DNA from 2 places in the Nonomuraea sp. C10 genome. Region 2 is predicted to be linked to the other one. Evidence: riboswitches for the same ligand, from Rfam matches in the RefSeq annotation. Region 2 holds a riboswitch; the other holds the start of a gene.

Region 1 (15,341 bases), 2.2 Mb from region 2:
CGGGGAGCGGTTCACCGCCGTCGGCGTGGCGCACCGGACCGGTCAGCTCCGCTGCCGGCTCGACGGGGTCGACCCCGGCGCCCTGACCACGATCGCCGCCGCGCTGGCCGATCCGATGCCGCCGGTGGACATGCTCGGCCAGCCGGCCGCCGACGCCTCCGCCGGTTCGCTGGGGTTCATCGTGAACGCCGCCGACCGGGACAAGGTGGACGAGGCGCTCGCCGGCCTGCGCGCGGCCGACGCCTTCACCGGATGCCACTGGTCCGGCCCCATGGCGAAGGTGTCGCTGGTGGGCTGCGGTTTCTGTGCCCACCATCCGCAGGTGCGGCTCCTCGTGGACGCGCTCAAGGCCCGCGGCGTCACCGTGACGGACGTGATCGTCCGCGCCCGGCGCATCTCCATCACCTGCGCCGAGCACGACGTGCTCAACGCCGTGACGCATCTCCACCGCATGTTCCTCGGCCCCGGCACGCTCGCGGACGCCCATCCGCACGGCGGTCGCCGCCACGCGGAGCACCGCGCCCACGCGCCGGGACCGCAGCGGAGACATCCGGACCCGCAGTCGACAGAAGCAGAGGGGATACGCCATGAAGGAAGCATCGGCGCGCACGGCCGGAAGGGATGAACGCACCTTCCGGTCCCGGCATCTCTGGCAGCTCACGGTCATCTGCGGCACCCAGTTCCTGGTCGCCCTCGACTATTCGATCATCAATGTCGCGGCTCCGAGCATCCGCGAATCCATGGACTTCTCCTCCGGTGGAGGCGTCGCGTGGGTTCTTTCCGCCTATCCGCTCGCCTTCTGCGGCTTCCTCCTTCTCGGGGGGAGGATCGCCGATCTGTACGGAAGAAAGCGGGTGTTCATCTGGAGTCTGGCCGGATTCCTGCTCGCCTCGCTGCTGGCGGGCCTCGCCTGGTCGCCGGCGGCTCTCATCGCGGGCCGCGCCCTGCAGGGGGTCGCCGCCGCGTTCATCGCTCCGGCGGGTCTGGGGCTGCTCCAGGCGGCCATCCCGGAAGGACCGCCACGGGAGCGCGCCCTCGGCATCTACGGGTCGGCGCTGTCGGCGGGATTCGTCTCGGGCATGGTCCTCGGGGGCGTCCTCACCGAGTTCGCCGGATGGAGGTCCGTCTTCCTGATCAACGTGCCCATCGTCGTGGCGTTCGGCCTGCTGGCCAGAGCGCATCTTGAGGAGAGCCGGGACAGGCACGCGTCCCGCCACCTCGACCTCACCGGCGTCGTCCTGGCGACCGTGGGCATGGTCGCGTTCGTGTTCGCCCTCACCGAAGGGGAGAAGTACGGCTGGTCGTCGGTCCCGATCCTCGCCTGCGCGGCGGTCGCGGTGCCGGCCGTCGCCCTCTTCGTCTGGGTGGAGTCCCGCAAGGACAACGCCCTCGTGCCGATCTCCATCTTCCGCACGGCCGCCATCGGCGCGGCCAACCTGGTCAACGTCCTGCTGATCTGCTCCTACGGGGGAATGCTCTTCGTCCTCACGCTCTATCTGCAGACGCATCTCGGTCTGGGCGCGCTCCAGACCGGCCTCACGTTCGCGGTCTCGGGCGCGATCGCCATCGTCGTCGGAATCTACGCGGGCAGGTACGTCGAGCGCTTCGGGCTCTACCGCGTGCTCCTGTGCGGGATCGTCATCGAGACGGCCGGCATTCTGATCATGGTGGGCCTGCCGGAAGGCCACGGGTTCGCCCTCGTCCTGATCGGCACCTCCGTGAACGCGTTCGGCCACATCATCGCCCTGGTCACGACGAGTATCGCCGGCACGAACGGCGCCGAGGAGGGGCGGCGGGCCACGGCCGGCGCGCTGCTCAACGTCTCCCAGCAGCTGGGACTGGCCGTGGGGGTGGGAGTGGTCACCTCGGTGGCGGCCCACTTCGCCGCGGCCTCCGGCGGAGCCGTCGACGGCTGGCGCTGGGCGCTCTGGTGCTCGGTCGTGTTCGCGGTGGGGGCGATCGTCGCGACCGTCCTTCTCCGGAAGCGTTTCCAGGGGGAGGCCACGGCTCCGGCCTGACGCCTAGCCAAGGGCCGCGTAACCATTTAAACTAGACGTAATGGTTACTCTAGCTATCAAGGCCCAGTCTCCCTGGCAGGACGCCCACTTCGTCGGCGGCCACCCGGTCCTGGACCTCACGAACACCGTCTTCGACCGCAACCACCCGGCGGAGGACGGCGAGCTGTTGAACACGCCCTCGGACGTCCTGACGTGGTGCGCGTCCGCGGGGCTGTTCGAGGAGACGCCGCCCTTGCCGGAGGCGTCCGCCAAGGATCTCGTACCCGAGGTCCAGGCCGTCCGGGAACAGGCGTGGGCCGTGTTCAGCGCGATCGCGCGCGGCGAGGCGGCGCCGGCCGGGCCCTTCGGCGCGCTTCTCGAACGGGCCGGAAAGGGCGTGGGAGCCGACCAGGTTCAGCGGATCGACGCCGCGCTCGACCGGTTCACCGCGGACTGGACGGCGCCGGGAGCGATTCCGGCCGTCCTGTCGCTGCTGGCGGTCCACGCGGTGTTCACCCTTCCGTCCGGCCGCGTCAGGGCCTGCGGGAGGTGCGGCTGGCTGTTCCTGGATTCCTCGCGGGGCGGACGCCGCCGCTGGTGCAACATGAGCATCTGCGGGAACCGGGAGAAGGCGCGCCGCCACCGTCAGGGCCGGACGCCCTGACCGGCGCGCCTTCCCAGGGATCAGGTGAGCTGCCGCCGCATGATCGGCCGGTCCTTGCGCGGGCGAGCCACCTCGGCGAATCCGGCCTTGAGGAAGGCGCTGGCTATCCCCGTCATCGCCGTGTCCGAGCCCGCGCGTTTCCCCTCGGGAGGCTCGACCGGATACCCCTCGGCGGTCGTGTAACCCTCGGACGCCGCGTACGCGCAGACGGCTTCGAGGATGCCCGGCAGCAGCCCGGAGCCACGGTGCTTCTTGTGGACGAAGACGCACGCGAGCGCGCAGACCGGCTCGTCGTCCACGCTCGACAGGAGCGGCGAGCGTTCGAGCCTCGGGAACGCGGAGCGCGGCCCGAGTGAGCACCACGCCACCGGCGCGCCGTCGTCGTAGACGATGACGCCCGGCACCGGTTTCCGCTGGGCGAGACGGCTCATGGCCTTCTTGTTCCCTTCGCCCTTTCCTTCCGTCCACTCCGCGATGGAGAGCCGCCAGTGCATGCACCAGCACCCCCGGGCGCCTCCGTTGTCGCCGAGAACCGTCTCGAAGTCGTTCCAGGTCTTCTTGGACAGCTCTTCGACGGTCAAAGAGCCGTTCCGCTTGCCACGAGCGTTCATCCGCCACACCGCCGATCTGGTTGTTCGTAGCGTTTCCGGCCGCGCGTCCTGGGAAGTTGATGACCTCTCCTCCGCTCGGCCGGTCCGGGTCTTGCGTGAGACCGAGTAACCCGATATCACCTATTTATAGGTTACTATAGACACGTACGGCCGCGAAGACGGTCTATCTGGCACAGCGACGACGGAGGGTCTGCACATGGCCGGAGAAGACGTCCTGGACATGCTCGAAGCCGAGGCGATCCATGTGCTGCGCGAGGTCGCCGGCGCGTTCCGCCGCCCGGTGCTGCTGTACTCGATCGGCAAGGACTCCTCGGTGCTGCTGCACCTGGCGATGAAGGCGTTCGCGCCGGGCCGGATGCCGTTCCCCGTGGTGCACGTCGACACCGGCTGGAAGTTCCGCGAGATGATCGCCTTCCGGGACGAGACGGCCGAGCGGCTGGGGCTCGACCTGCGGGTGCACACCAACCCTGAGGGAGCCACGCCGTTCACCCACGGCGCTCACGAGTACACGCGGATCATGAAGACCGTCACGCTGCGCCGGGCGCTCGACGACGGCGGGTTCGACGCCGCGATCGGCGGCGCGCGACGCGACGAGGAGCGGTCACGGGCCAAGGAGAGGATCTTCTCTCTGCGTGAGCCCGGTCATCGCTGGGAGCCGCGCTCGCAGCGTCCGGAGTTCTGGTGGCGGGCGAACACCGAGCTGGCGGAGGGCCAGACGATGCGGGTGTTCCCCCTGTCGAACTGGACGGAGCTGGACGTCTGGCGCTACATCAAGCGAGAGGACATCCCCGTGGTGCCGCTGTACTTCACCGCACCCCGCCCGGTCGTCGAGCGGAACGGCTCGTTGATCATGGTGGACGACGAGCGCTTACCGCTGGAGCCCGGCGAAGAGCCGCGACTGCGCCACGTACGGTTCCGCACACTCGGCTGCTACCCGCTGTCCGCGGCGGTCGAGTCGAAGGCGGCGACCGTCGACGAGGTCATCGACGAGATGAGACGCGACCGCAGGTCCGAACGCGCCGGCCGGCTCATCGACGGTGAGGGCGGCACCTCCATCGAGAGCAAGAAGTCGGAGGGATACTTCTGATGATCTCCATGCTTCGAGTGGTCGCGTGCGGCTCGGTCGACGACGGCAAGTCCACCCTCATCGGACGGCTGCTCGCCGGCACCGGCGGCGCCACCGACGACCAGCTCGACTACGCGCGGCGGACCAGGCGCGGCGGTTCCACGATCGCTGCGGGCGCGGTGGACTACTCACTGCTGACCGACGGGCTGGAGGCGGAGCACGAACAGGGCATCACCATCGACGTCGCCCACCGCTTCCTGGACCTGCCGTCCGGGCGCCGGGTGATCATCGCCGACGCGCCGGGACACGAGCAGTACACCCGCAACATGGCGGTCGCGGCGTCCACCGCGGACGTCGCCGTGTTACTCGTCGACGCCACCAAGGGGGTCCGCGAGCAGACCCACAGACACCTGGCGATCTGCGCGTTGATGGGTGTGCGGGCGGTCATCGCGGTGGCGAACAAGCTCGACGCGGTGGACTACGACCAGGCGGTGTTCGAGAAACTCGCGAGCGAGGTCCTGGCGGCGGCGAACGGCCTCGACATGGCGGCGAGCGTGATCCCGGCCAGCGCCGTGCAGGGCGACAACGTGGTCGAGCCCTCGCCGAACCTGCCCTGGTACGACGGGCCGACGCTGCTCGGCGCGCTGTCGGAGTGGGAGCCGGCCGAGGGGTCGCGGGCGGACGACGCCGGCGGCTACCGGCTGCCCGTCCAGTACGTGATCCGGGCGGACGACTTCCGCGGTTTCGCGGGCACCGTGATCGGCGCCCCGGTCCGGCGGGGCGACGCCGTCGCGGTCGCCGGCAGCGGGGTCGCGTCCAGGATCGACCGGCTGATCGGCCCCGGCGGCGGCGACCTCGACCAGGCCGCCCCCGGCACCCCGGTGACGGTGACGCTGGCCGACGACGTCGACGTCCGGCGCGGAGACCTGCTGACCACGCCGGAAGCCCTGGGCGACGGACTGTCCCCGGCCACGGCGTACTCCGCCACCCTGATCTGGACCGCCGGGGAGCCGCTGCGGCACGGCCGCTCCTACCTGATGCTGGCCGGGCCGCGGACCGTGCCCGCCACGGTCACGGCCGTGCGCGGCCGGATGGAGGTGGTGTCCGGCAAGCGGCTCGCCGCGCGCGCCCTCGGCCTCAACGACATCGGCACGGTCGAGCTGGCCACCGACACCCCTCTCTGCCTGGACGGTTACCAGGAGTGCCGGGACACCGGCAGCTTCCTGCTCGTGGACCGGGTCAGCAAGGAGACGGTGGCGGCCGGCATGGTCCGGCACGCGCTGCGGCGCGGCCGCAACGTCGTCCGGCAGACCTTCACCGTCGACCGCGACGCCAGGCAGGAGCTGAAGGGGCAGCGGGCCAAGGTGCTGTGGCTGACCGGTCTGCCGGGCTCCGGGAAGTCGACCATCGCCAACGCGCTGGAGCGGCGGCTCCACGCCATGGGGCTGCACACGTACGTGCTCGACGGCGACAACGTCCGCAGCGGACTCAACAGAGACCTCGGGTTCACCCCGGGAGACCGGGCGGAGAACGTGCGCCGGGTCGCCGAGCTGACCCGCATCCTGCTGGACGCCGGGCTGATCGTGATCGTCGCGCTGGTCTCGCCCTTCCGGACGGACCGGGCGGCGGCGCGGAGCCTGTTCCCGCCGGGCGACTTCGCCGAGGTCTGGGTGGACACCCCGCCCGAGGTGTGCGCGAGCCGGGACCCGAAGGGCCTGTACGCCCAGGCGAAGGCCGGCAGGCTGCCCAACATGACCGGCCTCGGCCAGGCCTACGAACCGCCGGAGCACCCTGACCTGGTGGTCGACGGCTCCGGATCGCCCGACGAGGTGGCGGAGAAGCTGGCCGGACTGCTGCAGGGTTAAGAGGGTGGGCCCCGGGCCGGGCTGGCGTGGGCCGTGCCCGGGGCGGAGGGCCGTGTCCGGCCGGGGGTCGCCACTCCCGCCGGTCCAGATCAGTGCCCGCGGCCCTCTTCTTTCAGGGCCGGTGTCCGAGTGGCAGGATTCGAACCTGCGACGCTCCTGCTCCCAAGGCAGGCGGGCTGCCAAGCTGCCCCACACCCGGGTGGTGAAGAACCGCCTGTGAACCCCGGCGGCCGGGTCGGGTCAGCCGGATGCCGGGCAGGCGCCGGGAGACGGGGGAAGCGGTTCGCGCTTCAGGCCGGTCACTGCTCGCCCCCTTTCTCCTCGGTCTTGACGCTGTCAACGCTAGACCGATGATCGGCCGGAGCGCCAGCGGTTTTACGGCGAGCCGGGTGCGCCGGGCCAGGGGACGCCCGCGCGGGTCTCGGGCGACTCGACGCGGAAGCGGGGCATGGCCTCGGGGTGGTTCTCGCGCACGTACGTGATGAGATGCTCGCGCACGTCGCACTTGAGATCCCAGGCGGAGGCCGAGTCCGCGGCGCTCATCAGCGCGCGCAGCTCGACCAGGCCGTTCAGCTGGATGTCGGTGACCTGGAGGGTCCAGTCCTTCTGGTCCCACAGCGGGTTGGTCTGCAGGTAGCGGTAGAGCTCCTCACGCAGCTTCTCGACCGGTACCGACCAGTCGACGCGCAGGTAGACGACGGCGAGGACCCGGCTGCCGTGCCGGGTCCAGTTCTCGAACGGGGTCTGCGTGAAGTAGGAGACCGGCAGGACCAGGCGCCGCTCGTCCCACAGCCGCACCACGACGTAGGTGAGCGTGAGCTCCTCGATCCTGCCCCATTCCTCCTGCACCACGACGACGTCGTCCAGGCGCAGCGCGTCGCTGAAGGCGAGCTGCAGCCCGGCGAGCATGTTGCCGAGCGTCGGCTGGGCGGCGATGCCGACGACCGCGCCGGCGATGCCCGCGGACGCGAGCAGACCCGCGCCCAGCGCCCGCACCTGCGGGAAGGTGAACAGCATCGCGCCGAACGCGATCACCACGACGGTCGCGGTGGCGGCCCGGCGCACCAGCGTGATCTGCGTCTTGATGCGGCGGGCCCGCCGGTTGCGCTCCCCCTCCACGAGGTCCAGGCGCTCCAGGGCGACGTCCGTGAACGCGTACGTCGCCTGGATGATCAGCCAGGTCGCCGCGCCGATGATGAGCAGCGTGACGACCCGCTCGACGGACTCGCCGAACGCCCGCTGCTGCGGCTCAGGGCCGATCATCAGCGGGTAGAACATGATGTTGAACGTCATCAGCAGGACGGTCGTCACCACCGGCCAGTGGCAGTGCTTGACCAGGCGGCTGCTGAAGGTCCACTTGCGCCCGACCCTGAGGAGCACCTGCCGGGTCAGCTCCAGGACGATGACCGCCCCGATCATCGCGCCGGCCAGGTTCAGCCAGGCGCTGGAGAACTGCACGTGAGCGACCCCCCGAAGATTCAGAAGTTCTCGTCAAAACTCACATTGCCCTCAACCGCCACCTGATAAGCGGACACCCGGCGTTCGAAGAAGTTGGCCAGCTCCTGCACGTCCTGGAGCTCCATGAAGGCGAACGGGTTCTCGGTGCCGTAGCGGCGGGGCATGCCCAGCCTGACCAGCCGCTGGTCGGCGACGTACTCCAGGTAGGCGCGCATCTGCTCGGCGGACATCCCGGGCATGCCGTCGCCGCACAGGTCGCGGGCGAAGGCCAGCTCGGCGGCGACCGCCTCCTCCAGCATGCGGCCGACCTGCTCGCCCAGCTCCTCGTCGAACAGCTCGGGCTCCTCCGCCCGGACGGTGTCGACGACGCTGAACGCGAACTCCATGTGCATGGACTCGTCGCGGAACACCCAGTTCGTCCCGGTGGCCAGCCCGCTGAGCAGGCCGCGGGAGCGGAACCAGTACACGTACGCGAAGGCGCCGTAGAAGAACAGGCCCTCGATGCAGGCGGCGAAGCAGATGAGGTTGAGCAGGAACCGCCGCCGGTCGCCCGCGTTCTCCAGGCTCCGCAGGTCGCCGATGGAGTCGATCCACCGGAAGCAGAACTCGGCCTTGTCGCGGATCGACGGGATGTGCTCGATCGCGGCGAACGCCTTGACCCGCTCGTCCGGGTCGGGCAGGTAGGTGTCGAGCAGCGTCAGGTAGAACTGCACGTGCACCGCCTCCTCGAACAGCTGCCTGCTCAGGTAGAGCCGGGCCTCGGGGGCGTTGACGTGCTGGTAGAGGTTGAGCACCAGGTTGTTGGCGACGATCGAGTCACCGGTGGCGAAGAACGCGACCAGCCGGTTGATCAGGTGCCGTTCCTGGGCGGTCATCTTTGCCAGGTCGGCCACGTCGGAGTGCAGGTCGACCTCCTCCACCGTCCAGGTGTTGCGGATGGCGGCCCGGTAGCGCTCGTAGAAGTCCGGGTAGCGCATCGGGCGCAGGGTGAGGTCCATTCCGGGGTCGAGAAGCATGAGGGGATCTCCTTACTGGCAGGCTTCGCAGACGTCGGGGTTCTCCAGCGAGCAGGCCACCTGCTCGACGGCGGCGGCCGGCTGGACGGTGGTCTGCGCGATGCGGGTGGCCGGGCGGGAACGCAGGTAGTAGGTGGTCTTCAGGCCCTGCTTCCACGCGTAGGCGTACATCGACGAGAGCTTGCCGATGGTGGGGGCGGCCATGAACAGGTTGAGCGACTGGCCCTGGTCGACGTACGGCTGGCGGGCGGCGGCCAGGTCGATGAGCGCCTTCTGCGGCAGCTCCCAGGCGGTGCGGTAGAGCAGCTTGAGGTCGTCGGGGATGCCCGGCAGGTGCTGCACGGACCCGTCGGCGCGCTTCAGCCCGTCGCGCGTCGCCTGCGTCCACAGCCCGCGTTCCCGCAGGTCGGCCACCAGATAGCGGTTGACCTGGAGGAACTCGCCGGACAGCGTCTCGCGCTTGAACACGTTGGACACCTGCGGCTCGATGCACTCGTAGCAGCCGGCGATGGACGCGATGGTGGCCGTCGGCGCGATGGCGATCATGAGCGAGTTGCGCAGCCCGGTGGCGGCGATCTTCTCGCGGAGCGCGTCCCAGCGCGGCGAGCCGGCGGCGGCGTAGTGGTCGGGGTGCAGCACGCCCGCCGCGGCGCGGGTGTCGTCGTACGAGGGATGCCGCCCGCGTTCGGCGGCCAGGTCGGCCGAGGTGTCGTAGGCCGCCAGCGCGATCTCCTCGGCGATGCGGGTGGACAGCTCCAGCGCCCGGGGCGAGTCGAACGGGAGGCGGAGCGCGAAGAACACGTCGGCCAGCCCCATCACGCCGAGCCCGATCGGCCGCCAGCGCCGGTTGGCCGCCCCGGCCTCGGGCGTCGGGTAGAAGCCGAGGTCGATGGTGCGGTCCAGGAAGCGCACGGCCGTCCGGACGGTGGCGCGCAGCCGCTCCCAGTCGAGGCCGTCGCGCCCGTCCAGGTGGGCGGCGAGGTTGACCGAGCCGAGGTTGCACACCGCGGTCTCGGCGTCGCTGGTGACCTCCAGGATCTCGGTGCACAGGTTGGACAGGTGGATGACGTTCTCCGGCCGGGCGGTCTGGTTGGAGGTGCGGTTGGCCGTGTCCTTGAACGTCATCCAGCCGTTGCCGGTCTGCGCGAGCGTCCGCATCATCCGCCCGTACAGGGTCCTGGCCGGGATCCGCCGGGTGTGCCGGCCCTCGGCCTCGTAGGCCCGGTAGGCGCGGGTGAACGCCTCGCCGTGCAGGTCGGGCAGGTCGGGGACGTCCTTGGGGTCGAACAGCGACCAGTCCTCACCGGCCTCGACGCGGCGCATGAACTCGTCCGGCACCCAGTTGGCCAGGTTGAGGTTGTGGGTGCGGCGGGCGTCCTCGCCGGTATTGTCGCGCAGCTCCAGGAACTCCTCGATGTCGGCGTGCCAGGTCTCCAGGTAGACGCAGGCCGCGCCCTTGCGCCGGCCGCCCTGGTTGACCGCCGCAACGGAGGCGTCCAGGGTGCGCAGCCACGGCACGATGCCGTTGGAGTGGCCGTTGGTGCCCCGGATGAGCGAGCCACGTGAGCGCACCCGGGTCCACGAGATGCCGATGCCGCCCGCGTACTTCGACAGCCGGGCGACCTGCGCGTACCGGTCGTAGATCGCCTCCAGCTCGTCGCGCGGCGAGTCGAGCAGGAAGCACGACGAGAGCTGCGGGCGGCGCGCGCCCGCGTTGAACAGGGTCGGCGAGCTGGGCAGGTAGGACAGCGTCGCCATCAGCCGGTAGAGCTCGGCGGCCTCCGCGACGGTCTCCGACAGCCCGCAGGCGACCCGCAGGAAGAAGTGCTGGGGCCGCTCCAGCACGGTCCGGGTGACCGGGTGGCGCAGCAGGTAGCGGTCGTAGACGGTGCGCAGCCCGAAGTACTCGAACCGCTCGTCGGCGGCGTCCGAGACGAGCGCGTCCAGCTCGGCGGCGTGCGCGGCGACGAACTCCGCCAGGCCGTCCTGGATCAGCCCCGCCGCGTGGGTGGCGGCGATCGAGCCGGAGAACGACCGCACCCCGTGCGCGGCCGCCTCGTCGGCGATCTCCTCGGCGAGCAGCCCGGCGGCCACCCGCGAGTTCGCCGGGTCGGCGATCACCCGGGCGGCGGCCTCCTCGATGGCCAGGCGCCGATCACCCTCGACGATCTGTGTCACGTGCTCTCTCCTCGCGAGCTCATCCCCGTGAGGGCGCGCGAGAGCACGGCGGCGCACGCCGCTAGGCCCCCGGGCCCTCCCTCGAGGCCCTGGACATGGTCCATCGCCGGCAGGTCTTCGGGCTCGCGGGCGTCTCGCACTCTCCTACTGGCCGTCGCTTCCCGGATCTTTCCAGTGCTCGTTGACGGCGGTCGTTCCCGCTCACCGCTGCGGGGCAGCCCCGGAATCGCACCGGGTTCCCTTTTGCTCCGCCCCGGGCGGGGGCGAACCGGCGAACGATCGAGATCCTACATCTAGTGGCTGCTTTCGCAACCGCCACATCATGTTGTGCCCTTGCCGCTTTCGAGGAGGCCGAGATCGCGGAGCACGGCCTTGGTGCGGCGGACCTCGGAGACGACCCAGGCGGCGAAGCGGTCGCCGGCCAGCGGGATCGGCGTCCAGTCGCCCTCCCGGCAGGTACGCTGCCAACCGGGCGAGCCGGTCACCTCCTCGCACATGCCGATGGCCGCCTCCCGGCTCTCCTGCGGCATGCCGCCGGGCCCGACGGCGGCGCACCAGCTCGCGAAGTCCACCCGGACCCCGAGCTCCAGCAGGCTGGGCGCGTCCAGCCCGGGGAACCGCTCGGCACAGGACACGGCCAGCACCCGGACCCGGCCCCGGTCGATGTACGGGCGCCAGCCGGCGAGCGGGCCCGTCGCGGCGACGGCGCGGCCGGCGAGCAGCGCGGTGGCGACCTCGGAGATGCCGGGGTAGCCGGTGTAGTCCACCTGCCGGGTGTCGGCGCCGAGCCCGCGCGCGATGAGCCCGAACAGCAGGTGGTCGGGGGCGCCCTGCGGCCCGCCGGCGAGCGGGGTGCCCGTGGGGTCGGCGCGCAGGCGGGCGCCGAACGCGTCGAAGGTGGCCAGACCCGAGTCGCGCGGCACCAGCACCACCTCGACCTCGCCGGCCAGCCGGGCCAGCGGGGTGGTGCCGTGCAGGGGCGACTCGGCCGCGTTCAGCTCGGCGGCGGCGAGCGCGGGCAGCCCGGTGATGGTGATCGTGGTGACCGGCCCGGCCCCGCCGACCGGGTAGCCGGCTCCGCGGGCCACCTGGGTGAACGCCTCGGCGACGCGGCTCCAGCGCTCGCCGCCGCCGAGGATCTCGTACGCGCCGGGCGCGCGTCCGGCGTGACGGTCACCGCAGCCGGCCAAGCAGGCGGCCATTCCCAGGCCTGTCACGAGGAACCGCCTGCGCCGCATGACCCGCCTCCCCCGAAGTGTCCACTTCAGGTTATTTACAGATCACGCAGAGTTACACATGCCGGATATCACCTACTAAGGTTTCCAGGCCATCCCGGCCAGCAGCGGCAGCCGTGTGGCGCCGACCAGGCGTGGCCGGTCGGGCCGCCACTCGTGGGCCTGCACCAGACCGGGCTCGATCATGACGAAGTCACCGAAGAACGCCTGGATCTCCTCCGGTCCCCTGCCGGTGCCGCCCGCCGGGGCGTCGCCCGACGAGGTGGCGTGCGCGATGGCCAGGTGGCTGCCCGGCGCCAGCGCCTCCCGCAGGAGGGCGACCACGGCGTGCGGGTTCATGCTGTCGGGCACGAAGTGGAGCACCGACACCAGCAGCACCCCGACCGGCCTGGCCGGGTCGAGGAAGCCGGCGGCGCCGTCGAGCATCCGCGCGGGGTCGAGCAGGTCGGCCTCCACGAAGACAGCTCCGGCCTGCTCCTCCAGCAGTTCGCGGCCGTGCGCGGCCACCACCGGGTCGTGGTCGACGTAGACGACCCTGGCGTCCGGGACCACCTCGTGCACGTTGCCCTGGGTGGGCAGGCCGCTGCCCACGTCCAGGAACTGGGTGACGCCCTGCGCGGCGGCGTAGCGGACCGCACGCTGGAGGAACTCCCTGGCGGCGCGCGCCTGCGGCACCGCCTCCGGTATCAGGTCCGCCAGCCGGTCCAGGGCCTCGCGGTCGACCGCGAAGTTGTCCTTGCCGCCGAGCAGGTAGTCGTACATTCGGGCGAGATTGGGAGTGTCGGGGTCGGACTGGGGCACATTTTCGACCCTAGGCGCTCCCCTCCCGGGGCGACACCGGCCGGATTCCGACTATGACCCAGCCGAACGGTAAGGATTTGCTAACCCCCTCTTGCCGCTATTCCACCGTGACACTCTTGGCCAGGTTGCGCGGCTTGTCCACGTCCCTGCCGAGGGCCACCGCGGCGTGGTAGGCCAGCAGCTGGAGCGGGATCGTGAGCAGGATCGGGTCCAGCTCGATCTCGTTCTTGGGCACCACGATGCAGTCCTCGGCCAGCTTGGTGTCCGGCTCGCGGTGGCCGACCATCAGCACGCTGCCGCCGCGGGCGCGGATCTCGCCGAGCGTGGTGAGGTTCTTGTCGAGCAGCTCGTCGTCGGGGACGACCGCCACCGTCGGCATCTCCGGGCCGATCAGCGCGAGCGGGCCGTGCTTGAGCTCGCTGGCCGGATAGGCCTCGGCGTGCACGTACGAGATCTCCTTGAGCTTCTGGGCGCCCTCGCGGGCCACCGGATAGCCGCGGACCCGGCCGACGAACATCATGCTCGCGTGCTTGGCGTACTTCTGCGCCAGCTCGGCGATCTTGTCGCCCTGGGTGAGGATCTCCTCGATCTGGCCCGGCAGCCTGCGCAGGCCCTCGCAGATGCGCCGGCCGTCGGCCGGCGACAGGTCGCGCACCCGGCCCAGGTGCAGGGCGAGCAGCGCGAACGCGACCGCGGTCGAGGTGAACGCCTTGGTCGAGGCCACCGACACCTCGGGGCCCGCGTGCAGGTAGACGCCGCCGTCGACTTCGCGGGCGATGGCGCTGCCGACCGCGTTGACGATGCCGATCACCCGGCCGCCCTTGCGCTTGAGCTCCTGCACGGCGGCGAGCGTGTCGTAGGTCTCGCCTGACTGGCTGATGGCGACGTAGAGCGTGTCCTGCTCGACGACGGGGTTGCGGTAGCGGAACTCGCTGGCGGGCTCGGCGTCGGCCGGGATGCGGGCCAGCTCCTCGATCAACTGGGCGCCGATCTGGCCGGAGTAGTACGCCGAACCGCAGCCGATGACCTTCACCCGGCGGAAGGAGCGGGTCTCGCGGGCGTTCATGTTGAGCCCGCCCAGGTGGGCCACGTTGAAGCGCTCGTCCAGGCGGCCGCTCATCGTGCGGGCGGTGGTCTCGGGCTGCTCGGAGATCTCCTTGAGCAGGTAGTGCTCGTAGCCGCCGGTGTCGTAGTGACCGGCGTCCCAGTCGACGGTCAGCGGCTCCTTGGCGGTCTCGCGGGCGTCGCTGGCGAAGGTGTGGAACCCGTCGGCGCGCAGCACGGCCAGCTCGCCGTCCTCCAGGTGGACCACCTGGCGGGTGTAGCGGACGAGCGCGGCCACGTCGGAGGCGGCGAACATCTCCTTCTCGCCGATGCCGAGCACGATCGGGCTGCCGTTGCGGGCCACGACCACCTCGCCCGGCCGCTCGGCGTCGATCACCGCGATCCCGTACGTGCCGACGACGCTCTTGAGCGACTTGCGTACGGCCTCCTCAAGGGAGTCGTTCTCGTCGACGGCGGCGGCGATCACATGGGCGAGCACCTCGGTGTCGGTCTCGGACCGGAACTCCACGCCGTCGGCGACGAGCTTGGCCCGCAGCTCCCCGGCGTTCTCGATGATGCCGTTGTGCACCACCGCGATGCGCTCATCGCCCGACAGGTGCGGATGCGCGTTCTCGTCGCTGGGCACGCCGTGCGTCGCCCACCGGGTGTGGCCGATGCCGAGAGCGCCCTTGAACCTGGCCGGCACCACCTTGGCCAGGTCGGCGACCCTGCCCTTGACCTTGCGGACCTTGAGTCCTTTGCTGGAGACGACGATCCCGGCCGAGTCGTAGCCGCGGTACTCCAGCCGCTGCAGCCCTTCGAGCAGGATGGGTGCCGCGTCCTTCGGCCCCACGTACGCGACGATTCCGCACATCCGAGTCTCCTATCCGTAGACGATCCGGCGCAGTTGCCGCAGCGACAGCTCGGGCGCCGCCACCCGGCGGGCCCTCAGCTCGGCGGCGATCCTGGGAAAGATCTCATCGTTGGTGAAGCCACGGGCCTGCAACTCCCCGTGGCGACGCCGGACGAACTCCTCCGAGGGCTCGGAGAAGTACGACAGCACGTCGGCCACCACGCGCGCCGCCTCGCCGGGCCCGAGCGGGCTCGTCCGGGTGAGGTGGACGATGAGGTCCTCGTAGGGATGCCGCGCCGTAGACACAGACGAGGACATTACGCAGATGGAACGAGACACGCCAACATCCTGCCCGATTTCGGGCAGAATCAGCTCGGACGAGGGCTCAGCTTCTCCCAATCAGGTGTGCGGCTTTAGGTAGATCCCATGCGGGCGCGGGAATGGTGACGCACAGTGTTCGCGTCGTACCGTCGCGTGGAGGTCCGTCATGCTGTTGCAGGTCGCCGTCGCCGCCGCCGTCCTGGCCGGCCAGCCGGGGGGACGCCAGGACGAC
Region 2 (15,341 bases):
CACCCGCCCCACGGTCGCCGCCATGGCCGTCGGCATCGCCCGGGCCGCCTACGAGTACGCCCGCGACTACGCCCGCGAACGCGAGCAGTTCGGCCGCAAGATCGGCGAGAACCAGGCCATCGCCTTCCTGCTGGCGGACATGGCCACCCGGGTCGACATCGCCCGCCTGATGACCTGGCGCGCGGCCTGGATGGCCCGGCAGGGCAAGCGCTTCGAACAGGCCGAGGGCTCGATGTCGAAACTGGTCGCGGGGGAGACGGCGGTGTGGGTGACCGAGCAGGCCATCCAGATCCTGGGCGGCGCGGGGTACACCCGTGAGCACCCGGTGGAGCGCTTCCACCGCGACGCCAAGATCTACACCATCTTCGAGGGGACGTCGGAGATCCAGCGGCTGATCATCGGGCGCGCCGTGACTGGCCTGCAGGTTCGCTGAAAACGGCCGCCTTGGGAAGCCGACCCTGAAGACTGTCTTGAGGCTCTGTTCCGTCACTGTTCCGTCAGAGTTCCGCGCCGGTGTCGCGCGTAGATCGATCACGCCGGCTCCTATGGTTACGGAGCGTGATCTCAGCCGCATGGCCGGGGTGCGGCTGGAAGTCGTCTCGATACCGGCTTACCGCCGCAGGCAGAGCCTCACGCGGTGGTGAATTTCGGATTCGGCCGCCTCGCGTTGTGGTTTGGCGTCTGCAGTCTTCACACCGAAGAGGTCACTGGTTCGATCCCAGTATCGCCCACCACATAGCAGCAGGTCAGAGGCCGGTTCTCCAAGGGAGCGACCGGCCTTTTCGCTGTCTGGACCGTCGTTGGACCGTGGCCCGGGTCGTCACCCGCCCGGGTGGACCGTCACGGGACGGCAGGTCCCGGCACCCGCGCCGCGGTCCAGACGGTCCGCGATGTTCAACTGGCCGGTCTTCGCTCGGGGCCTCTAGCCGTGAGCGTGGGTATCGGCGAGGGATGCATACGACGAGATCTACAGTGTAAAGCTGTCGGCCATGCTTAGCGAGTACCTTCCACAAGCCCTTGGCGTGATCCATCAGATTGCCGTCGGGCACGGGAGGCCGGGCGGGTCCTCGACGCCCCGGCGCACCCCGTCTTGTAGGCCATCCTCCACGCCGGCGGGCGAGATCAGAAACTTGGTGAAGGTGTGGAGATGGCTCGCCACCTCATCGGTAACCCGCTGCGTCTGCCCGCCCAGGCCGACGGCTCGCGAGTCGCTTCGTCCGGGAGAGATTCGTGCGGAACTGACGTTTCCTCCTCGGGCTCCTGGTTCGCCTCGCTGAGCTATTGGTCGGGCCTCAGGTCAGAACCTGGCGACAAGCACGCCCTGCAGGATTTCGAACCTGATGACTTCGTACATCTTCGAGGGTCGCCGACTCGGGCACTCGCCCCAGAAGCCTCGATTCGAACCGGAGCATGACTCCTGACAGCAGGCCGTGCGAATGGGGCAAAGCCCTGGCGGATGGCGGTCGGCGGGGAGCGAGTGGACGCCTGAGTCGATACTGCACCTGGAGTCCTCTGCTGAGGCCGTGCACCTTGGTCCCTCTCGACCGCCACCCGTCAGTTGCTCCTCTTCACCAAGATCGTGGTGTGAGCCAGCCGCAGGAGAGAGAGGCTGGCTGCTTCACCAGCTTCCCGGGCCTGGTCGATCTGACCGGTGCCCGGGTTTTCGCCGAGCTTGGCGGCGACCGCTTCGCTTCGCCGACGCCCCGCGACTTGAAGGCGTATGCGGGGTCGGCGCCCATCACCCACGTCTCCGGATAAGGGCGTGGGCGTCTGGACACGTGACGATTGAGTGGTCTCGGCAGGAGGTCCTGGTGGCGGTCAGGACGCGCTTGCTACGTCCGGGCGCTGTGACGAAGGGGTACTCCGCCGTCGATGTCGTGGCGGAGCCCGACGCCATGTTGGTGATCTTCCGCTGGCGGCGAGACCCGAACGTCTACGCCATCAAGGTCGAGTTTCCGGCAGCGTCGAAGAGCCCGTGGACTGGCCTGCTGGCGTCCTCGATCGATGGATGGGCCACAGACGTCGAATATCTCCTTACGGAGGAACTCGATACCCGACTGGTCCGTCGGAGCCGCCGGACGGTCCGGGAGGGCCACGTCCTGTTGGACATCCGCGATGCTCCCGGCCCCTGGCCCGCGGGGTTCTTCATCAGCCTGGTCCTATGCGGTGACGACGTCGTGCTCCTCCTGCGCCAGTTGAAGGACGACTGGGAGAGCGCCTGCGGCATCCGGAGGTCGCCGCCGGCGTCGGTTCTCCCACATGCGGCCAAGCCGGGCCGCTGGCTGGCCGAGGAGGGGATGGATATCACTGTTCCCCGGCGGCTGATCGTCGAGGCCAGGCTTGCCTGCTGGCTTCAGGCCTACGCCGACAACGCCCGCGGGAGACCTTTCGTCGGTCATGCAGTCGCATCCTGGCAGGACAAGCGGCACACCATCGCCCGTCTCGACGTGGTGCACGTCCAGCCCGGCATCACATCAGAGGTACGCGAGGCGCTGGTGCCTGTTGCGGTCCGCGAGGTCGCCGAAGCTGGTGCCCTGCGCGTGGTCACGGCGATCGACGACCCGAGCTCCGTGGACTGGGGTTCCGGCCCACGGACTATGGCGGCCTTATGCTCCACACCAGGGAGCGCTGAACCGCAGATCGGATGTCTGCGACCGTCGGATTAGAAGTCCGTGGATCACCGTGTCGGGTGATGTCGAGCCTCGCCGCTTTCTGACATTACTGCAGGTAGGTGCTACGTGAGTGGGACCGGACAGTGTCGGAAAGACCGTGGTGAAGCGGGGGTGTCCGAGACTGCCGGTCCCCCTACGGTCCCCCAAACAATGGGCGTCGCGATCGTGGCGGCAGCCGTAGAAGGTTGTCGACCGCGAGCACAGGGCCGATGTTTCACGTCCCGGCGGCGTGGGCCCAGCCTCCACACGCGGAAAGCGCCGACGAGATCGAGGTCGGATGGTGCTAGCAATCACGGTAAGGGATTGCTGGCCACCAGTTAGGGCAAACGCTGGCCGCTCACCTGGACGTCGGCGCATCCCCGCACTCGGGCGGGACTGTCACTTGTGCGGGGCCGGCGGTGAGCACGCCCACCTGGTAGTGGCCGACCTGGGACCATCCCCGCTCGCGCGGGGCTGACGCTGGAGAACCTGGCCGTGCTGGCGAGGGTGAGGGCGTCCAGCGGCTTCGAGATGGACGTGACGGCCAGGTGCTGAGTGGCATGCCATCACTGCTGGCATGCCACTCGGGACATCCACTAGTTGCTGGTCTATTGTTGTTGCAATATATATGCAGTTACGTAGCTGGGGAGATAACTCATGGGTGAGTACACCCTTCCAGACATGCCGTACGACTATGCGGCCCTGGAGCCCGCCATCACCGGCGAGATTCTTGAGCTGCACCACGCCAAGCACCACGCCGCCTACGTCAAGGGCGCCAACGACACGCTGGAGAGGCTGGCCGAGGCTCGCGACAAGGGCGAGTTCGACGGCCTGGTCGGACTGGAGAAGACGTACGCCTTCAACCTGTCCGGCCACGTCCTGCATACGATCTTCTGGCAGAACCTCTCGCCCGACGGTGGCGACCGCCCCGACGGGGAGCTCGGTGAGGCCATCACCGAGCACTTCGGCTCCTTCGAGGCCTTCCAGAAGCAGCTCACCACGGCGACCACGATGGTGCAGGGGTCCGGCTGGGGTGTGCTGGCCTGGGAGCCTCTCGGCCGCCGCCTGGTGGTGGAGCAGGTCTACGACCACCATGGCAACGTCGGCATGAACACCACCCCGCTGCTCGTCTTCGACGCATGGGAGCACGCCTATTACCTGCAGTACCGCAACGTGCGCCCGGACTACGTCGAGAAGCTCTGGGGCCTGATCAACTGGAATGACGTCATCGCCCGTTACGACGCCGCCCGCGGCGCCTGACGTCCCCATGCCAGCGACGCCCGCCCAGTCACAGCTTGGTCCGCCGGGCCGGGCGGGCGCCGCTTCCCTGAGGATCTGTCTCGTCCCGGCGCACGAGGCGCACACCTTCCTGGCCGGCGTGGCGGAGGTCGCGGGTCAGGTCTTCACCCTTCCCCCTTGGGGCGAGCCGCTCGACGAGGCGCGCGCGGTCGCCGAGCGCCTGGCCGGCGACACGCAAGCACCAGGGTTCACCTTCGCCGCCGCCCTGCACGGCGATCAGCTCCATGGCTTCGCCTACGGCGTGCGCTGCTCCCGGTTGGCCTTGCTCGCTTCACGGGTGCCACGTCGTGACTTCACCCTCAAAGAACTGGCCGTCGCGCCTCAGGCACGCGGATTCGGAGTCGGCAGGATCCTGCATGACATGATCCTGGCCGCGGCTCCGGCGACCTCCTGGTGGCTGGTCACCCACACGCGCGCCGATGCGGCGCTCGCCCTGTACCGAAGGCGCGGCTGGCGCGCAGCAGCGCTGCACCCGGGAAAAACCGGAACCAGGTTGATCATGTTCCGCGGGCATGGCCCGTCTCGCCATAGAGATAGATCTCAGCAGGAGGTTCAGCCTATACCGAGGCCTACATCACCTTGATGCAACTTGATTGCAATTGCACCATATAGGCAGAATGGGGTGCTTCGCCCACCTTTGTTCGAACTCACCACCGGAGCTTCACCGCATGAGCCGCCCCCGTTCCACCGCCATGACCCCCACGTCGCCGAAGGCGGTGGCCGGATCATGAGGAAGCTGCTCGTCCTGGCGGCGGCCCTGACGCTGACCGCCTGCTCGCAAGCACCCGCCGCCCAGGAGCCCGCCCAGCGGGCGGCGCCGCAGGCCGGCTTCCCCGTCACGGTCGAGAACTGCGGGCGCACCCTCACCTTCGACCGGCCGCCGGCCAAGGTGGTGACCGGCTACCACCCGTCCCTGGAGACCCTGTTCGCGCTCGGCCTCGGCGACCGGATCGCGGGGCGGACGAACTTCTCCGAGAGTGCGTTCCTGCCCGGTCACAAGGAGCAGTACGACAAGATCCCGGAGATCTCCGACACGATCATGATGCCGCAGAAGGAGATCATGCTCTCCCAGGGCGCCGACTTCATCGTGGACAACCAGATGGCCAGCTTCGACGCCGCCGGTGGTTACGCCACCGTGGAGGAGCTGGACGCGGCCGGCAGCCCCGTCTACATCCTGGGCGGCTGGTGCAGCCCCGAGGAGGTGCTGCAGTTCACCCTCGACGACACCTTCGACGACCTGCGCAACCTCGGCAAGATCTTCGGCGTCTCCGACCGCGCCGATAAGCTGATCAGCGAGCTGCAGGCCCAGCTGGACGACGTCAAGAAGCGCGTCGAAGGCCGCACCCCGGTCAAGGTCCTGGCCACCGACGGCGGCAAGGGCCCGGTCAACGCCTACGGCGGCTCCGGCATCACCCACCAGATGATCACCCTGGCCGGCGGCGAGAACGTCCTGGCGGACGTCAAGGGCGACTACACCGAGGTCAGCGCCGAACAGGTCAGCGCCTCCCAGCCCGAGGCCGTCCTGATCAGCGACTACTCCACGCTGCGCGGCGAGGACATGCCCAGCTCGCCCGCCAAGGCCGCCGAGACCTTCGCCATCGTCAAGAACAGCCCGGCCGCCAAGGAGCAGCGCTACCTCGCCGTGCCCGTCGCGGCCCAGCATCCCGGCTACCGCAACCTCCTGGCCGTCACCGACATCGCCAGGTTCCTGCACCCGGACGCCTTCACCCAGTGACCAGCACCACCCGGCAGAGCCCGGCGCTGATCTCCAAGATGTACGGGGTGCGCGCTGTGCGGCGGACCCAGCTCGTCTTCGAACGGCTCAAGGAGGAGCAGTGATCCCCCGACTGCTGGCCCTGTCACCGTCCATCCGGTGGCGCCTGGCCGGACTCGTACTGTTGCTGCTGTCCATCACCGCCACCTACGTCGGCCAGGGCGTCCTCGTCGCCCAGGCGCTGGCCCGGATCTTCGCCGGCCGGGACGCGGGCTCCATTGTCTGGCTCGTCGCCGGCGTCGTCGTGCTGCAACTCGCCCGGAGCGTCGCGCTGGCCGTGCGTGAATCCGTCGCGCTGCGCACCTCGGCCGCGGTCAAGGCCGAGCTGCGCCGCCGCCTCACCGGCAAGCTGCTCCGGCTCGGCCCCGCCCACGCCCAGCGCGGACGCACCGGCTCGTCCCAGACCACTTTGGTGGACGGCATCGAGACCGCCGACGCCTACATCGGCAGGTTCCTGCCCCAGGTGATCGCGTCCGTCCTCGGCGCCGTCGCCGTGACCGCGTACCTGTTCACCCTGGACGCGCTGGTCGGCGGCGTGGTGCTGGCCTGCGCCCTGCTGCTGCCCGTCGTGCCGCTGGTCTCCGACCGCGTCCTGCGGGACCGCAACGCCGCGTGGTTCAGCGGCTACAAGGGCCTGTACGCCGAGAACCTCGACGCGTTGCAGGGCATGGCCACGCTCAAGGCGTTCAACGCCAGCGGCCGGCGCGGCGCCGAGCTGGCCGGGCTGGCCGACCGGTTCTGCCGCGACTCCATCCGGCTGATGGCCGTCGTCGTCGGGTACGTCGGCGGCGTCGCGTTCGTCATCGGCCTGGGCACCGCGGTCGCGCTCGGCGCCGGCGCGCTCCGGCTGGCCGCGGGCGAGCTGACCGTCACCGAGCTGCTGATCATCCTCCTGCTCACCGCCGAGAGCTTCCGGCCGCTGAAGGAGCTGGAATCCGCCTACCACGCCAGTTACACCGCCGTCCCGTCGCTCAAGGCCGTCTTCGAGATCCTCGACACCCCCGAACCGGCGCAGGGCACCGCCCGGCTCGGCCTGACCGGCCCGCCCTCCGTGTCCTTCGACGGTGTGACGTTCACCTACCGCGACCGCGACCGGCCCGCCCTGGACGGATTCTCCCTCGACCTCGCGCCGGGCGAGCGCGTCGCCCTCGTCGGCCGCTCCGGCGCGGGCAAGACGACGGTCGCCTCCCTGCTCCTGCGGTTCTTCGACCCGGAGTCCGGACGGGTGGCCGTCAACGGCGTCGACGTCCGCGAACTGCCCCTGGAGCGGCTGCGCTCGCTGGTCGCCGTGGTGTCCCAGGACACCTACCTCTTCCACGGCACCGTGCGCCACAACCTCGCGCTCGCCCGCCCCGACGCCACCGGCGAGGAGGTCGAAGCCGCCGCCCGCGCCGCCCAGGCCCACGACTTCATCACCGCCCTGCCCGACGGCTACGACACCGTCGTCGGCGAGCGCGGCCTCAAGCTCTCCGGCGGTGAACGCCAGCGCATCGCCATCGCCCGCGCCCTGCTCAAGGACGCCCCGATCCTCATCCTGGACGAGGCCACCTCCAGCGTCGACGCCGCCAACGAGTCCGCCATCCAGGACGCCCTGGACACCCTGTCCGGCGGCCGGACCACGCTGATGATCGCCCACCGGCTGTCCACCGTCCAGGCCGCCGACCGGGTCATCGTCATGGCCGACGGCCGCATCGCCGAATCCGGGCCGCCGCGTGAGCTCCTGTCCGGCCAGGGAGCCTACGCCCGGCTGGTCGCCGCCCAGAACGGAGCCGCCCGATGAGCACCGCCACTGCCACGCTCACCCGTACCGGCGGTTCCCGGTTCCGTCCGATCCTGGCCCTGCTCGGCCCGCACCGCCCGCTGCTGCTGATCGCGATCGCCAGCGGCATCGCGCATCACCTGGTCGTCCTCGCCTCGGCAGGTGTCGGCGCCTGGGTGGTCAGCCGCGCCATCACCGGAGCCACCCCCGAAGATCTGCGCGGCGGCCTGATCGCGCTCGGTCTCCTTTTGCCCTTCCTGGCCCTCACCCCATGGCTGGAGTCCTACCTCGCCCACGTGGCCGCCTTCCGCGTGCTGGCCGACGTGCGGGGCCGCGTCTACAGCGCTTTCGAACGCCTCGCGCCCGGCTACCTGCTGCAGCGCCGCTCCGGCGACCTCGGCAGCGCCGCCATCTCCGACGTCGAGCAGTTGGAGCTGTGGTTCGCGCACACCCTCAGCCCGCTGATCAGCGCCGTCACCGTCCCCGTGGCCGCGCTGACCGCGCTGGGCGTCTTCCACCCGGCCCTGGCGCTGGCCCTGGCGCCCGCGCTGATCCTGCTCGCCCTCCTGCCCGCCTGGCTGCGTCAACGCGCCGCCGACCAGGGCGCGCGGCTCCGCGCCCAGCTCGGCGAGCTCAACGCCGAAGCCGTCGACACCCTCCAGGGGCTCCGCGAGCTCCTCACCTCGGGGGCGGGGGACCGCCAGCTCGACCGCCTGCACGAGCAGGACCGGCGGCTGCTGGAGGCCAGACTCGCCCACGGCCGCCGCTCCGGCCTCGAACACGCCGTCACCAACGCCGCCACCACGCTCGGCCTGCTCGCCGTGCTCGTCACCGCCGCCCTGCTCGTGGCGGCGAACGCCCTGGAACCGGCGCTGTTCCCCGTCGCGGTGGTGCTGGCCGCCGCCACCTTCGCCCCGGTCATCGCCGTCACCGACGTCGCCCGCGACCTCAGCCTCGTCACCGCCGCCGGCGACCGCATCATGACCATCCTCGGCACCCCGCCTCCCGTCACCGACCGCGTCGACGCGCCGCCGCCCGGCGCCGTCGAACCGCGCGTCCGCTTCGACACGGTCCGCTTCCGCTACGGGCCGGAACTGCCCGAAGCGCTCGCGGGCGCGACCTTCGACATCGCCCCCGGAGAGACCGTCGCCCTCATCGGCCACTCGGGCGCGGGCAAATCCACCTGCGCCAGCCTCCTCATGCGGTTCTGGGACGTCACCGCCGGCGCGATCACCATCGGCGGCCACGACGTCCGAGACTTCCCGCAGGAGGACCTGCGCCGCCTGATCACGCTCGTCCCCCAGGACGTCTACCTGTTCAACATCCCGCTGTCCGACAACATCCGTCTCGGCCGGCCCCACGCCACCGACGACGAGGTCGAGGCCGCCGCCCGCGCCGCGCACGCCCACGAGTTCATCACCGGCCTGCCCGACGGCTACGACACCCTGCCCGGCGAGCTCGGCGCCCGCCTGTCCGGCGGGCAGCGCCAGCGCATCGCCATCGCCCGCGCGCTGCTCAAGGACGCGCCCGTCCTGATCATGGACGAGGCCGTCTCCAACCTCGACGCCGAGAGCGAGCAGGAGGTCGCCGCCGCCATGACCGCCGCCCGCCACGACCGCACCACCCTGATCATCGCCCACCGCCTGTCGACCATCCGCACCGCCGACCGCATCGTCGTCCTGGACGGCGGCCGCGTCGCCGAGACCGGCGCGCACGCTGAACTCCTGGTGACGGATGGCGCGTACACCCGGCTCCTGGCCACCCAGCTCACGGGCTGAGCACACCAGGCACATACGTGCACCCGATATCCGCCGACCCGGAGGCCGGCCGCACCCACGTGACCGGGACCCGGGACAGGCCTGGGATCGGGCCACGGTCGTCACCTCGGTCGCTTGGCCTTGGCGCCGGCCAGTTCATAGGCCGATGCCGATCAGCAGCGACCCCACCACGGCCACCCAGATTCAGCTCGGCAACCCGCCGCTCCCTGCTGCGGCGTAGGGCTCACCGAGCTTTCCGGCGTGGCCGGGGCAAGTGCGGCGGAGGTGACAATCGAGCTCGGTTCGGTGGTGGGCGTTGACGACTCATGCTCTGTCTCTGCCGAGGACGGAGGTGGAGGCTGGCCCTTGAGGGTGAAGGGAATCTCACCCTGGATGTGATGGTTTTCGAGTCGGGGCACTACCACTCGATGCCCTTCTGCCCCTCCTGGCCGGCGTCCATGGGATGGCCCACCTTGCCCAGCACAGCACGCTGCTGACTCGGGGTGAGACCGCGTTGAGCACCAGCGCCAGCTTGAGCTCATCCAGCCCGACGACCGCGCTGAACGGATATGGAACGATCAAAACAGGACCTTCCGGTTGACGTGAGCGACCCGCCAGCCGTCCCGGGTGATGGCCAGCTCGGTGGTGGACAGGGGAGCGAGGTCGAAGCGGGCGGCGCCCAGCGGGCCGAGCCCGAGCGCGTGGCCCAGCGCCGCCCGGATGGTGCCGACGCCGCAGACCACGACTCCTTCGGGCTCCTCCCGTACGCCGTCGAGCCAGCGCGCCACCCTGGCGGCGTGCGCGGTCAGCGGCTCGCCGCCGTGCGGTGCGGCGTCGGGGTCGGCCAGCCACCGGGCGATCGCGTCCGGCTCCTGCTCCGCGACCCGCTCGTACGGCAGTCCGCGCCACCGGCCGCAGTCCGCCTCCCCGAGCGCGACGGCCTCGCACGCTGCCAGCCCCAGCGCCGCGGCGGTCTGCCGCGCGGCCCGTACGGGAGCGGTCCAGGCCGTCGTGACCCCGGCGAACCCCGCCGGCCCCAGGCCGACGTCCGGAGTCCCGGCGGTTCCCCGGGCGGGCTTCGTGAGTGCGGTGGCTCTGGTCAGGCCCGCCGTGTCGGCGTCCTCGTCGGTGGGGAAGCAGGCGGCCCGCGTCCCCGGCGTGGTGGCGTGCCGGACGAACAGCACCTCAGCTCGGCGCGGCGGCACCCACGGGAGCCGCCGCGCCTCGTGCCGCCCGGTCGCAGGCCCAGCCGAACAGCGCGCCGAAGACCGCCCAGAAGACCAGCTGCGTGCCGATCGAGGCGAGCCTGAACTCCCACAGCAGCGTGGCGGGGAAGCCGTCGGGCACCTCGTCGACCGTGGGCAGCAACAGCCACGCGGCGACCACCGGCACGAGGAACGCGGCCACCACGGCGACCCACCGGGGCCACCCGCCCGCGTGGACGCGGCGGGCCGTCGCCACCGCGATCGCCGCCGCGGCCAGCCCGACGAGCACCATCACCACGTACAGCAGGGTGCGGCTGTTGATCGTCGCCGGATCGCCCACCGCAGGCGGATTAGCCGGATATTTCAGGAAGGGAACGAGGATGACCGCGACGAACGCCGTCCCCGCCGCCGCCAGCGCCAACCGCCCGTCCGACCGCGGCCCGACCCGCCCGCGCAGCCCGGCGAACACGAGCGCGAAGATGCCGCCCACCGCCAGCCCGTACAGCCCGGTGGCGAGGAACAGCCCGGCCTTCTGCGCCGGCCTGCTGACCTCGGCCTCCTCGCCGTGGCTGTGCCCGTGCCCGTCCGCTGAAGCGGGCGCCGGCGCCGCGGCCTCCTCCAGGGCGATCGCCGCGTCCACCTGGGGTTCCCCGAAGGTGAAGGCGAATCCGCCCGCGATCAGTCCGGCCAGGAGCCCCAGGAGCAGGCCCCTGACCACGAAGGTCCGTACCACGCCGGCCCCTAGTGGCACGGCACGCCGAGCAGGTGCCGCCCGTCGTGCATCAGTTCGTGCAGGAAGGCACCCATCTGCGAGACCGCGCCGTTGTCCATCAGGACCAGGTACGCCACGAGCAGCAGCACGGGCACGGCGAGCAGCCAGGGGCGAAGGTGTGGAAAGGGAACAGTCGACGGGGTGGACAGCCCGCTCATCGATCCTCCTCAGGGTGACGCGTCCCATGTAACGAGGTCACGGCGGCCAAGCGACCTGGCTCCCGGGATCTACGTCCCGGATACAGTGGCGCGTCCGCACCGGCATCTCACCGGATTTCCCTTGGACGACCGTGAATCCACCGGAACGTATCCTTTTCCCCTGTTCGCGTCAATGCGCCCAGGTCGTCCCGCAGGCGCAGGAACACATATGAGACGATGCCGGACGTAGGCGACGGCGGAACGAGGAAGCCGGTGTGAATCCGGCGCGGTCCCGCCACTGTGACCGGCGAGCGGACCCCGAACACGCCACTGCCCGTACGGGTGGGAAGGCCGGGGCGAGCGTCGACCCGGGAGCCAGGAGACTCACGCGGTCGCCTCCTCGAAGGAATTGGGGCGGATCTCCCCAAGAGAGGACGGTGGCCGCCATGCCACGACGCCGACGCGACGCCATTTCCCCTGCTCGGTGCGCGGGCCTTCTTGATCGATCCCGCCCCGCCACTCCGGTCAGGAAAGGCCCCGCCCATGACGAGCCCACGCTCGCTCCCTGTCACGCTCCTGCTGATCATCGGGCTGATGACGGGGTGCGGCACCGCGCAGCCCGCGGCGTCCCCGCCGCCGTCCACCCCGTCCACCGTCGCGGGTTTCCCGGTCACCGTGACCAACTGCGGGGTGACCACCACGTACCAGCGGCCGCCACGGCGGGCGGTCACGATGAACCAGCACGTCACCGAGATCATGCTGGCGCTCGGGCTGGAGAAGTCGATGGCCGGCACCGCCTTCCTCGACGACCGCATCCCGCCGCAGTACGAAGCCGCCTACAACAGCGTCAAGGTGCTCGCCGAGGAGTATCCGTCGTACGAGGTCCTGCTGTCGGCCGAGCCCGACTTCGTCTACGGCGGATTCCGCAGCGCCTTCGATGAGGAAGGGCGGGGCCGAGAGGCGCTGGAAAAGGCCGGGATCGACTCGTACCTCAGCCTGGAGGCCTGCCCGGCCGGCCCGGTGACCACCGATCTCCTGGAGGAGGAGATCCGTACGATCGGCCGGATCTTCGGCGTGAGCGACCGCGCCGAACAGCGCGTCGCGGAGATGCGCGCCGTGCTGGAAGGCGTCGAGGAGAAGGTGCGCGGCGCCGAGCCGGTCAAGGTCTTCGTGTACGACAGCGGCGACAAGACCGCCTTCACCGCGGGCGGAGCCGGCATCGGCAATGACATGATCAGCCGGGCCGGGGGCGTGAACCTCTTCGCCGACCTGGGCAAGGCGTTCGGCGACGTGTCGTTCGAGCAGGTCGCCGACCGCGCGCCCGAGGCGATCGTCATCTACGACTACGGCGATCAGTCGGTGGCGGACAAGAAGACGTTCCTCCTGTCCAACCCGGCGCTCAAGGACGTCCCGGCGATCAAGGAGCAGCGGTTCGCGGTGCTGCCGCTGTCGGCCACGGTGCTCGGCGTCCGGGTGCCGGAAGGAGTCGAGTCGCTGGCCGGGCAGCTCCACCCGGACCGCTTCTCGTGACCGCGCTCGCCGCGGTGCCCCGGAGCGGCGCGCGGCTGCCGTACCCGCTGGTCCTGATCCTGCTCACGGCCCTGCTCCTGGTGGCCGCCACGGCCGGGATCGCGGCCGGGTCCGTCCCGCTGGCCACCGGTGAGGTGTGGGGCATCCTCGTCCACCGAGCCATGCCCGCGCTCGTCGAACCCACCTGGCCGCCGGTCAGGGAGACGATCGTGATGGACGTGCGGGCGCCGCGCGTGCTGCTGTGCGGCGTCGCCGGGGCGGCGTTGTCGGTGTGCGGGATGGCCCTGCAGGCCCTCGTGCGCAACCCGCTGGCCGACCCGATGCTGCTGGGCGTCTCGTCCGGGGCGAGCGTCGGCGCGGTGCTCGTCCTGGTCCTGAACCTCACGGTGTTCGGCGCGTTCTCGCTGCCGCTGGCCGCCTTCGCGGGAGCGCTGGGAGCGCTGACACTGGTGTACTTCCTGGCCCGCTCCGGCGGCCGGATGACCACGGTACGGCTCGTCCTGGCCGGGGTGGCGACCGCCGAGGTGCTCTCGGCGATCGCCGGCTACCTCATCATCACCTCCGGCGACCCGCGCAAGACCGAGTCGGCGATGCGCTGGATGCTCGGCGGCTTCGGCGGCACCTCCTGGGACCTGGTCCCGATCCCGGCCGCGGCGGTGCTGCTTGGCACGGTGACGCTGCTCGGCGTGTCCCGCCCGCTCAACCTGCTGCTGGCGGGGGAGGAGGCGGCCGCCTCCATGGGCCTGAACGTGCACCGCTTCCGCGCCTGCCTGTTCGTCCTCGTCGCCCTGATGATCGGCGCCGTCGTCGCGGTCAGCGGCTCCATCGGGTTCGTCGGCCTGATGCTCCCGCACATCGTGCGCCTGCTGGTCGGCGCCGGCCACCAGCGCGCGCTCCCGGCCGCCGCCCTGCTGGGCGCGGCCTTCCTGATCGCCGCAGACCTGGCGGCACGTACGGTGATCGCTCCGGAGGAGATCCCGGTCGGCATCCTGACGGCGCTCGTCGGCGGCCCGTTCTTCCTGTGGCTGATGCGGCGGAAGGCGGCCTGGTGACGCCGGCCTGGCCGCTGAGGGCGGCCCGATGAGGCCCGGACACCTTCGCGCCGAGCACGTGGGCGTCGCCGTCGCGGATCGCGACCTGGTCCGCGACGTCGTCCTCGACGTGACGCCCGGCGAGGTCGTCGCGCTGACCGGGCCCAACGGCGCGGGCAAGTCCACCCTGTTGCGCACCTTCTACCGCGCCCGGCGCCCCACCTCGGGGCGGGTGCTGCTCGACGGCGAGGACATCTGGCGGATGAGCGGCCGCCGGCTCGCGCGCCGGCTCTCCGCCGTCGTCCAGGAGCCGCCCGGGGAGTTCGAGCTGACCGTGTACGAGGTCGTGGCGATGGGCCGCAGCCCGTACAAACGAGCTTTCCAGGGCGACGACGCCGCCGACCGGCGGATCATCATGGACGCCCTGGACGCGCTCGACGTCACCGCACTCGCCCAGGCGCCGTTCGACCGGCTGTCGGGCGGGGAGAAGCAGCGCGTCCTGATCGCCCGCGCCCTGGCCCAGCGGACCGGCACGATGGTGCTCGACGAGCCCACCAACCACCTCGACCTGCGCCACCAGCTCGACGTCCTGCGGCTGGTGCGCGGCCTGGGCGTGACCGCAGTGATCGCCCTGCACGACCTCAACCTCGCCGCGGCCTTCTGCGACCGGATCTGTGTGATGCGTGCCGGACAGGTCGTCGCCGACGGCCCGCCCGCCCAGGTCCTCACCCCGGCATTGCTGACCGAGGTGTACCAGGTCGCGGCGGATGTACACGCCCATCCCCGCACCGGCGTCCCGCAGATCAGCCTTCACCCCGACCAGGAGAGCCCTTCATGACCCCTCCACGCTCCGCCTCACCCGCCGCACTCGGCGAAGCGCTGAGTGGCATCGCCGGTTTCGGTCCCTTCTTCGTCCTTAACACGGGACCAGGTCAAGGGGAGTGGCGGCCGGTCAAGGAGGTCTACGCCGCCGGCTTGGCCCACCTGGTGGCGGACCGTGCCGCGTGCTACGGCACCGGTGAGACGCGCATCGCCGCCTCCATCGTGCAGCTCGGCCACGCCGCGCGGCTGTGGTCGGTGATGCTCGGCTGCGCCGTCGCACACGGCGTCGTGCCCGACCTGTCCGGGCTCCGGCAGGAAGCCGAAGGGCCCAGCCTCCGGCTGGCGGTACCACGCGGCTGGCACACTCCCGAGGATGACGCGCTCGCGCCGCTGCTCTACCGCATCGTCATGGACGAGCATCTCGTCCCGCTGGCGGCGGGGTTGCGCGTCAAGGTCGCCGCCGGGCTGCTGCACGGCAACGCCGCCTCCGCCCTGGCCGAGGCCGCGCGCGAACTCGTACGGGCCCGTCCCGACCTGAGGCAGCCCGCCACCGACCTCGCCCGGCGGCTGCTCGACATCGGCGATCTGCGCGGCAAAGGCGCGT

The links. Region 2 has a riboswitch for cobalamin ahead of FR742_RS20070 (ABC transporter substrate-binding protein). Riboswitches for the same ligand answer to the same signal wherever they lie in the genome.
Region 1: it holds a riboswitch for cobalamin, as region 2 does, so the genes downstream of both, FR742_RS09880 (ribonucleoside-diphosphate reductase subunit alpha) here and FR742_RS20070 (ABC transporter substrate-binding protein) in region 2, are expected to answer to the same signal.

The regions. Positions count from the first base shown of each region.
Region 1 covers NZ_VPFF01000001.1:2,198,441-2,213,781, reverse strand. The annotation lists gene FR742_RS09925 (aspartate kinase) at 1-625, shown strand, start outside; gene FR742_RS09920 (MFS transporter) at 588-2,018, shown strand; gene FR742_RS45680 (CGNR zinc finger domain-containing protein) at 2,059-2,661, shown strand; gene FR742_RS09910 (GNAT family N-acetyltransferase) at 2,682-3,272, opposite strand; gene cysD (sulfate adenylyltransferase subunit CysD) at 3,469-4,359, shown strand; gene cysC (adenylyl-sulfate kinase) at 4,359-6,203, shown strand; tRNA gene FR742_RS09895 (tRNA-Pro) at 6,328-6,402, opposite strand; gene FR742_RS09890 (mechanosensitive ion channel family protein) at 6,579-7,661, opposite strand; gene FR742_RS09885 (ribonucleotide-diphosphate reductase subunit beta) at 7,682-8,677, opposite strand; gene FR742_RS09880 (ribonucleoside-diphosphate reductase subunit alpha) at 8,690-10,855, opposite strand; cobalamin riboswitch at 10,946-11,143, opposite strand; gene FR742_RS09875 (tripartite tricarboxylate transporter substrate-binding protein) at 11,176-12,093, opposite strand; gene FR742_RS09870 (SAM-dependent methyltransferase) at 12,169-12,891, opposite strand; gene glmS (glutamine--fructose-6-phosphate transaminase (isomerizing)) at 12,989-14,809, opposite strand; gene FR742_RS09860 (hypothetical protein) at 14,819-15,106, opposite strand; gene FR742_RS45675 (N-acetylmuramoyl-L-alanine amidase) at 15,276-15,341, shown strand, end outside.
Region 2 covers NZ_VPFF01000001.1:4,361,159-4,376,499, reverse strand. The annotation lists gene FR742_RS20125 (acyl-CoA dehydrogenase family protein) at 1-433, shown strand, start outside; gene FR742_RS46600 (transposase) at 1,411-1,758, shown strand; gene FR742_RS20115 (hypothetical protein) at 1,812-2,666, shown strand; gene FR742_RS20110 (superoxide dismutase) at 3,309-3,911, shown strand; gene FR742_RS20105 (N-acetyltransferase) at 4,030-4,533, shown strand; gene FR742_RS20100 (ABC transporter substrate-binding protein) at 4,678-5,685, shown strand; gene FR742_RS20095 (ABC transporter ATP-binding protein) at 5,786-7,504, shown strand; gene cydC (thiol reductant ABC exporter subunit CydC) at 7,501-9,261, shown strand; gene FR742_RS20085 (histidine phosphatase family protein) at 9,819-10,424, opposite strand; gene FR742_RS20080 (CbtA family protein) at 10,426-11,178, opposite strand; gene FR742_RS20075 (CbtB-domain containing protein) at 11,187-11,375, opposite strand; cobalamin riboswitch at 11,407-11,535, opposite strand; cobalamin riboswitch at 11,578-11,756, shown strand; gene FR742_RS20070 (ABC transporter substrate-binding protein) at 11,898-12,884, shown strand; gene FR742_RS20065 (iron ABC transporter permease) at 12,881-13,936, shown strand; gene FR742_RS20060 (ABC transporter ATP-binding protein) at 13,965-14,753, shown strand; gene FR742_RS20055 ((2Fe-2S)-binding protein) at 14,750-15,341, shown strand, end outside.